One region of the Vibrio sp. BS-M-Sm-2 genome, then DNA from elsewhere that is predicted to be linked to it. Evidence: predicted binding sites of a transcription regulator. Region 1 holds the regulator's gene; the other holds the start of a gene.
What was found. Region 1 encodes CRP, which controls carbon source genes, mostly activating them, when cyclic AMP is high. Its sites were predicted from a motif close to TGTGANNNNNNTCACA; they were not measured.
Positions count from the first base shown of each region.

Region 2: recB (exodeoxyribonuclease V subunit beta) is a predicted target of CRP. The motif match lies at 2,075-2,090, and genes of this name have one in related genera.

Region 1 covers NZ_CP167894.1:2,237,410-2,241,614, reverse strand. Annotated here, with positions in the region: gene AB8613_RS10160 (YheU family protein) at 1-32, shown strand, start outside; gene AB8613_RS10155 (phosphoribulokinase) at 110-979, shown strand; gene crp (cAMP-activated global transcriptional regulator CRP) at 1,219-1,851, shown strand; gene AB8613_RS10145 (DUF1338 domain-containing protein) at 2,029-2,820, opposite strand; gene astD (succinylglutamate-semialdehyde dehydrogenase) at 3,085-4,205, opposite strand, start outside.
Region 2 covers NZ_CP167894.1:1,112,349-1,116,553, reverse strand. Annotated here, with positions in the region: gene recC (exodeoxyribonuclease V subunit gamma) at 1-1,778, shown strand, start outside; gene AB8613_RS05065 (hypothetical protein) at 1,785-1,946, shown strand; gene recB (exodeoxyribonuclease V subunit beta) at 2,187-4,205, shown strand, end outside.

The sequences.
Region 1 (4,205 bases):
CCGTTGATATCCAGGTGACAAAACGCTTCTAGGCTGCGCTTAGAAAGGAGCCGTGTTATAGTGGAAAACGATTGCTAACAAGTAAGTTACTCAAACGACAAGGGTTGTCATGTCCGCTAAACATCCAATTATTGCGGTGACGGGTTCATCTGGAGCCGGCACCACCACTACCTCAGAAGCCTTCCGCAAAATGTTCAATATGATGGACGTGAAGGCTGCTTGGGTTGAAGGGGATAGTTTCCATCGCTTCACTCGACCAGAAATGGATGTCGAGATCCGAAAAGCGCGCGAACAAGGTAAGCACATCAGCTACTTTGGTCCACAAGCCAACGACTTTGGTGCGCTAGAAGAATTCTTCCGTAAATACGGTAACGAAGGTACAGGTAAGGTACGTAGCTACCTACACACCTTCGATGAAGCCGTGCCTTACAATCAAATGCCGGGCACCTTTACACCATGGCAAGAGATCCCTGAAAATTCCGACGTGATGTTTTACGAAGGCCTGCACGGCGGTGTGGTTGATGGTGACATTAACGTTTCTCAACACGTCGATTTGCTGATCGGCATGGTGCCAATTGTAAACCTAGAATGGATCCAAAAATTCGTTCGTGATACCCGCGATCGTGGCCACTCACGCGAAGCAGTAATGGACTCCATTGTTCGTTCAATGGATGATTACCTTAACTACATTACCCCGCAATTTTCGCGTACTCACATCAACTTTCAGCGTGTTCCAACCGTAGATACATCGAACCCACTTAACGCCAAAGGGATTCCAAGTTTAGACGAAAGCTTCGTTGTTATACGTTTGCGTGGCATCAAAAACGTCGATTTCCCCTACCTTCTGGCTATGATTGATGGTTCGTTTATGTCTCGTCATAACACGCTAGTGGTGCCAGGAGGCAAGATGAGTTTTGCTATGGAACTCATTGTGAGGCCAATCCTACAACAGCTCATCGAAACTGGAAAAATAGGTTAACAAAACGGCGTTCTGGTTGATTACTTTTCATACCGTGATCATGTGCACAATTTTGCGTAAAAAATCGTAGCTTGGTCACGATTAAAATCAAGAAATAGTACCTGAAAAAGGATACTATTCTTAAACGAAACACAAGATAGCTTGCAGCACTCAACGAGTGCTCTTATCCTACAAGTCAATCCAGGCTTAGCTAAAATACGGAAAGCAGCAAGCATACCCTGCAGAGGAAGTGAGATATTATGGTTCTAGGTAAACCTCAAACCGATCCAACATTAGAGTGGTTCCTTTCACACTGTCATATTCATAAGTACCCTTCAAAAAGTACTTTGATTCATGCTGGTGAAAAGGCAGAAACCTTGTACTACATCGTTAAAGGTTCTGTGGCAGTTCTTATCAAAGACGAAGAAGGTAAGGAAATGATTCTTTCTTACCTAAACCAAGGCGACTTCATCGGTGAGCTTGGCTTGTTCGAAGAAGACCAAGAGCGTACTGCTTGGGTTCGTGCTAAATCTCCTTGTGAAGTAGCTGAGATTTCTTTCAAGAAATTCCGTCAACTTATCCAAGTGAACCCAGATATCCTAATGCGCCTTTCAGCGCAAATGGCAAACCGTCTACAAGTAACTAGCCAAAAGGTTGGTGACTTAGCGTTCCTTGACGTAACAGGTCGTATCGCTCAAACGCTACTAAACCTAGCGAAACAGCCAGATGCAATGACTCACCCTGACGGCATGCAAATCAAGATCACTCGTCAAGAGATTGGCCAGATCGTTGGTTGTTCTCGTGAGACAGTTGGTCGTATCTTGAAGATGCTTGAAGAGCAGAACCTAATTTCTGCACACGGTAAAACTATCGTGGTATACGGTACTCGTTAATCTCGATTAACTGAGCCAAAAATTTGAAAGCCACCAAATGCGAATTTGGTGGCTTTTTTGTTTTCTAAAGATCTAGAGAGCAGATGCGAATGGGACACTTACAACTTCCAAACACAAACACTCTCGAAGCGAAGCGTACCCGCATCTCTAGGGCAAAGCCCGTGCTCGTATCTTTCTTTAACCGTTGGTGCTTTCGAAGATCTTATCCGCCGATGCAGCGACAAAACCGGTATAAAGCTCACCATTCGCCATTGCATAACGCTTAGCAAACTCATAGAAGCCACCAGGAATCATCTCATTGCCTTCAATAAATGCCACTGGGACTTTGTCTGCCATGGTGGATGATTGCTCTAATAATACCTCTGGAGAGCCTTTCACCTCACCGCCTGATGCGTTAATCGTAAAGCCAGCATCATTCAGGTAATCATTCACTGCTTGTACTTCATCGAACTTGTTCAGTTGATTGACACTTACCGTGAAGTGGTTAGCACCGTAACCGTGAGCCGCTAACCAAGAGGCGTATTCGCTCTCTTTTGCTAGTACTTGGAAATCAGCGAAGCTCAAATCCCATTGGCGACCGCCAAACAAGAATTCATGACCTTGCAGCTTGCTAGCATCGACTTGCTCAACTAACTTAGCAACGATCTGTTGTAGCTCACTTGAGCACTCTTCTACCTTCAACTCACTGATGAACACTTTTGGTTGTTTTGGGTCTGGGTGTTCGTAATGCTTCGCGACTAGCTTCTTGCTCTCAAACAGGTAGTCTCCACACGCCTTGTAACCCAGTTCAAGGAAAGGTTTAGCTAGTGTTTCAATACCGAGAGGGGCAACATTAAAAGTACGCAGTGCAATATGGTCGTTGATCAGCGCTTCATCTTCTTTCAGCAAGTGATGCACTTTCTCAGCCGATGGACACAGCCTGTGAATGTAATCGTCCCATAGTGATTTAAAGAGTAGATCGGGCGTCATGGTGACTCCTTGTCAGAGGTTCTAGCAAGCTAGTAATTTGGATTAGAAAGGGAGAGGCTGGACACAGAGTCAGCAGCCATCAGCCTGTGACATATTTGTTCTATTATTATCTACCGCCCAATCTAGGTGTCGGACGTGATGGAAAAGGAAGCGATAACACCACTTCCTTATTTCAAACTTAACGAATGAGCCTAGTACTCATAAGCCTAAGTCAAAAAGTCTTTAGCTTATAAACCTATGACTCATCAATCTATTGTTTAGAAACTAAAGCTCAATGCCCGGGCTAAACGTAGCTGGCAGTTGAGTTTCACCACCTTCCATTGAAGCCATTGGGTAAGCACAATAGTCCGCCGCATAGTAAGCACTTGGACGTAGGTTGCCAGAAGCACCCGGGCCACCAAATGGTGCATCACCACTTGCGCCTGTGAGTTGGCGATTACGGTTAACAATACCCGCGCGGATATGGTCTACGAAGTATTCCCATTCAGAATCGTCTGTAGATACTAAGCCAGCAGACAAACCAAAGCGTGTGTCGTTAGCTAACTCAACCGCTTGCTCTAGCGATTGGTAACGAACCACTTGTAGTAATGGGCCGAAGTACTCTTCATCAGGCAGTTCAGCAATGTTGGTTACATCGATAATACCCGGAGTAACAAATGCCGCTTCACCCGCTTTTGCTTCAACCAGACTCACACCGCCTAACGATTGCAGATTCGCTTGCGCGTCCAGAATGAACTTAGCGGCAGCTTCAGATATTTGTGGCCCCATGAAGGGTGCAGGCTCAGCGAATGGCTGATCAACACGAACCTTCAAGGTCGCAGCAACGAGCTTATCCAGCAGTTGATCGCCCTTCTCTCCAACAGGAACATACAAGCGACGTGCACATGTACAACGTTGACCCGCACTGATGAAAGCCGATTGAATAATGGTATAAACCGTCGCGTCAGCATCACCAAACTGGTCACTGATTACCATAGGGTTGTTACCGCCCATCTCTAGCGCCAGCATCTTGCCCGGTTGGCCCGCGAATTGACGATGTAGGATATGACCGGTATTTGCACTACCTGTGAACAGCACGCCATCAAGACCTTTAGCATCTGCTAGTGCGATACCTGTCTCTTTAGCGCCTTGTACTAGATTGATTACGCCAGCAGGAAGACCCGCTTCTTGCCATAGCTTCATTGCAAACTCACCCGTCCAAGGTGTCTGCTCTGAAGGCTTAAATACCACGGTATTACCCGATAGCAGAGCTGGAACAATATGACCGTTAGGTAGGTGACCTGGGAAGTTGTAAGGACCAAATACCGCCATCACGCCTAGTGGACGATGACGAAGTACAATCTGGTTGCCAGCTGCTTCACGTGAAGCTTCACCGGTACGCTCAT
Region 2 (4,205 bases), 1.1 Mb from region 1:
TTAACGCTGAACTTGCAGGTAAGTTAGCGCACTTTATTGACCGTATTGCCCATTACCGTCAACGCCTTACTGAGACGCAATCCATCGATATGTGGCGTGAAACCTTGCTGCAAATGATTGACGATTTCTTCGCCGTTGAGCTAGAAGGCGAGGTGGTACTTAAGTCGATTCGCGATGCGCTTTCTCAATTGAATGAACAGCTTGATGATGCCTTGTACGAACAAGAGTTATCGCCAAGCATCATTTATCAGTATTTAAATAATAAACTGTCGGGCGCGCGTATCAGTCAGCGTTTCTTAGCGGGGCAAGTTAACTTCTGTACCCTGATGCCGATGCGTTCTATCCCGTTCAAAACCGTTTGTCTATTAGGCATGAATGACGGTGTTTACCCTCGCTCAATGCCGCCAGAAGGTTTTGACCTAATGAACGGGCGCACACGACCGGGTGACCGTTCTCGTCGTGATGATGACCGCTACCTATTTTTAGAGGCGATGTTGTCGGCCCAAGAATGTTTGTACATCAGTTATGTTGGCCGCTCGATTCAAGATAATACTGAGCGAGTACCGTCGGTATTGGTTTCAGAGTTGATTGAGTACTGCCAGCAAAACTACTGCCTAAGTGAAGACCAAGCGCTACCAAGTGATGATTCAGGCAGCAAGCTGACTCAAGCGATCAGCTTTGAGCACACAATGACGCCGTTTAGCCCGGCAGCCTTTACTCAAGGTGATGCAAGCCATGTATTGAGTTACGCCAAAGAGTGGCTTCCTGCGGCTAACCGTTCCGGTGAACGCAGTGGCGAATTCAATCGTGCTTTGGATGACTATTTGCTTGGTGCGACTTATCCGTTAGAACTCGATCTGGTTGAACTGCAGCGTTTCTGGCGCTTGCCGGTACAATACTTCTTTAATCGTCGCCTAAAAGTAGTGTTTGAGCCACCGCTTCCGGTAATGGAAGACGATGAGCCGTTCGTGCTTAATGGCTTAGAAAGCTTCCAGCTTAAGGATGCTCTGCTGCAAGTGTTGCTAGACCATCCAGAAGGGGCTGATGAAGCGGTTCGCTTGTTTGTTTCTGAGCAAAAAGCTCAAGGTCGATTACCGGTTGGTGCTTTTGGTGACATTGAATTTGAAACCAACCGTGTTCAAGCGGAAGACTTAGCCAAAGAGATTCGATTTGTGAGTGGATCACCGCAACAAGATCTCGAAGTTAATATCGAATTTGATGTGTTAGGCGAGGGTAAACCCGTTCGTTTGATGGGTTGGCTTACTCAAAACTATCAATCGGGGCTGGTACGTTTTCGTAGTGGCAAAATTCGTTCGCAAGATTACTTGGGCGCGTGGATCGATCACTTGTGTTGCGCAGTGATGGGGCACGGCAAAACGACTCATATTATTGGTTATGACAGAAAAGAAGGTGTGGTTCACCAAACGCTACAACCTATCGGTGATGCGCAGCAGGCGAAGAGTTTATTGGCTGAGTTAGTGCGACTGTTTTATCAAGGTATGACGGCACCACTGCCGTACTTCCCGAAAACCGCCTTGGCCGGCGTTGAAGCGGGTTTTAGCCGCGGTAAATGGGTCGATGATGAAGAGAAGTCGCTCAAGAAAATGGCCGATACTTTTAATGACAGCTTCGCTTTCACGGGCGAGGGTCGAGATACCTACATCTCGCGTATTTGGCCTAAGTGGGACGATGAGCTGGCGGCTGAGTCGCGTATGTATTCAACGCTTGTGTTACAGGCGGCAAGGTTGGCTGCTGCCGATCTGGAAGATCAGGAGTAAGTGGCTGTGATCGATAAGATCAATTGTGTGTACGCTGAACTAATGAAAGACGAAAGAGAGTCGTTGGTAAGCATTTGGGACGCTTGCTTTCAAGGTGAAGGGAATCAAGATGAAGAGAAGCAAGGTACAGGAAATAAAGTGGCCGCCAGTAAATCATTATTAGTGTAGGGCGTTCGCTGTACGGCCACAGGTCAGAGGGACCATTATTCTGTGGTTCTAAGTAGGCAATGAGTACAAAACTCGAATCGCGCTCCTGAACTCGTGGGCGCATAGTAGCGAGGCGATCCGAATTGATCCGTGAGAGAGATCGCACTAACTATTAACAAATCAGCGTAGGACGTAAATTGAATGACGTTTTCCACGCTAGGTCACATTTGTAACAACATATTTATCAGAAGGCAGTAAGGCATGACGACCACAAGCAGTGTTCAGGTAATTGCTCCACAGACACTCAATACCATGACGTTTCCACTTCATGGCGCGCGTTTAATTGAAGCATCGGCGGGTACAGGTAAAACATTTACCATCGCTGGCTTATACTTACGCCTACTGCTCGGACACGGCACGGCCGCACCACAAGGCGAGCTTACAGAAGCTACCCGACATCACGAGCCGCTCACTGTAGATCAAATCCTGGTCGTGACTTTTACCGAAGCGGCAACTGCAGAGCTACGTGACCGTATCCGTGCTCGAATCCATGATGCTCGCATTGCGTTTTCTCGCGGGCAAAGTGACGACCCAGTGATTGCTCCTTTGCTGCAAGAAATCGAAGATCATGCTGGCGCTGCAAAAACACTGCTCAATGCCGAAAGGCAAATGGACGAAGCCGCGGTCTACACCATTCACGGCTTTTGTCAGCGAACGTTGACTCAAAATGCCTTCGAGTCTGGCAGCCGATTTGATAATGAGTTTGTGACAGATGAAAGCCATCTTAAAGCGCAAGTAGTAGCCGACTATTGGCGTAAGCAGTTTTACCCGCTACCTATTCAGCTAGCAGGTGAGGTGCGTAATATCTGGGGTTCACCGGCTGCATTGTTAGCAGACGTCAATCGTTATCTGACGGGTTCTCCATTGAAGCTCACCGTCGACGCGATGTCGGGTGATTTGCAAACTCTGCACAACCAGAACCTAGACAAAGTGAAGCAGCTCAAAGCGCTGTGGTGTGAGTCTGAAGCGGACTTTTTGGCTTTGATCTCTGGCTCGGATGTGAACAAACGCAGTTACACCAAGAAATCTCTGCCGACATGGCTAGAGGCGGTGACGGCATGGGCGCAAAGCGACACCCATGATTATCAATATCCAGACAAGTTAGAGAAGTTCTCTCAAGCCACTTTAATCGAGAAAACACCGAAAGGCACCGCACCGCAGCATGTCGTTTTCGAAGCGATTGAAGATTTCTTAAATAACCCTGCCGACTTGAAAGCTCCGTTATTGGCGCATGCGATTACCCATTGTCGAACTATGCTAGCCAAGGCTAAACAGCAGAAGCAGTGGTTGTCGTTTGATGACTTGCTGACCCAGTTATCCGCGTCGATAGATGTCGATGAGCAATCCTTGCTGGTGGAAAGAATTCGCACACTCTACCCGGTGGCGATGATCGATGAATTCCAAGATACCGATCCGCTGCAATACAGTATTTTTAGCCGAATCTATCTCGATAATCCGCAGTGCGGCTTGTTTATGATCGGTGACCCGAAGCAGGCGATTTATGGCTTTCGTGGCGCAGATATCTTTACCTATATCAAGGCGAGAAACCAAGTTAGTGCTCACTACACCTTAGGCACTAACTGGCGTTCAAGTGCGGATATGGTCAGTGCAGTAAACCAAGTGTTTATGAATTCAGACAGTCCGTTTATCTATGATCAAGATATTCCATTTTTGCCTGTTGCAGCCAGTCCATCGGCTGATAAGCGCCAATGGGTGATGAACGGAGAAACTCAGCACGCACTCACCTTTTGGCTACAAGAGGCTGAAGACAAGCCGTTGCCAAAGGGCGAATATCACAAGGCAATGGCTGAGGCGACGGCGAGTCAAATTCAAACCATTCTGACTGCTTCTCAAAACCAGCAAGCCTATTTTGATAACGGCAAAAAACAACATGCCGTGAATGCGGGTGATATTGCTGTCTTGGTTCGAACTGGTAGTGAAGGTCGTCTGATCAAGAATGCACTCTCTGAACAAGGCATTGCAAGTGTGTATTTGTCTAACCGAGACAGTGTATTCACCAGCTTGGTTGCGCAAGATATTCAACGCTTGTTACAAGCGGTGCTGACACCTGAGAATGACCGTGCATTGCGCGCGAGTTTAGCCTCTGAGTTGTTTGCTCTGGATGCGTCTTCATTGGATGAACTCAACAACGATGAAGTCGTGTGGGAAAACGTCGTTAACGAATTTCGAGAATATCGTAAGTTGTGGCTACAGCGTGGC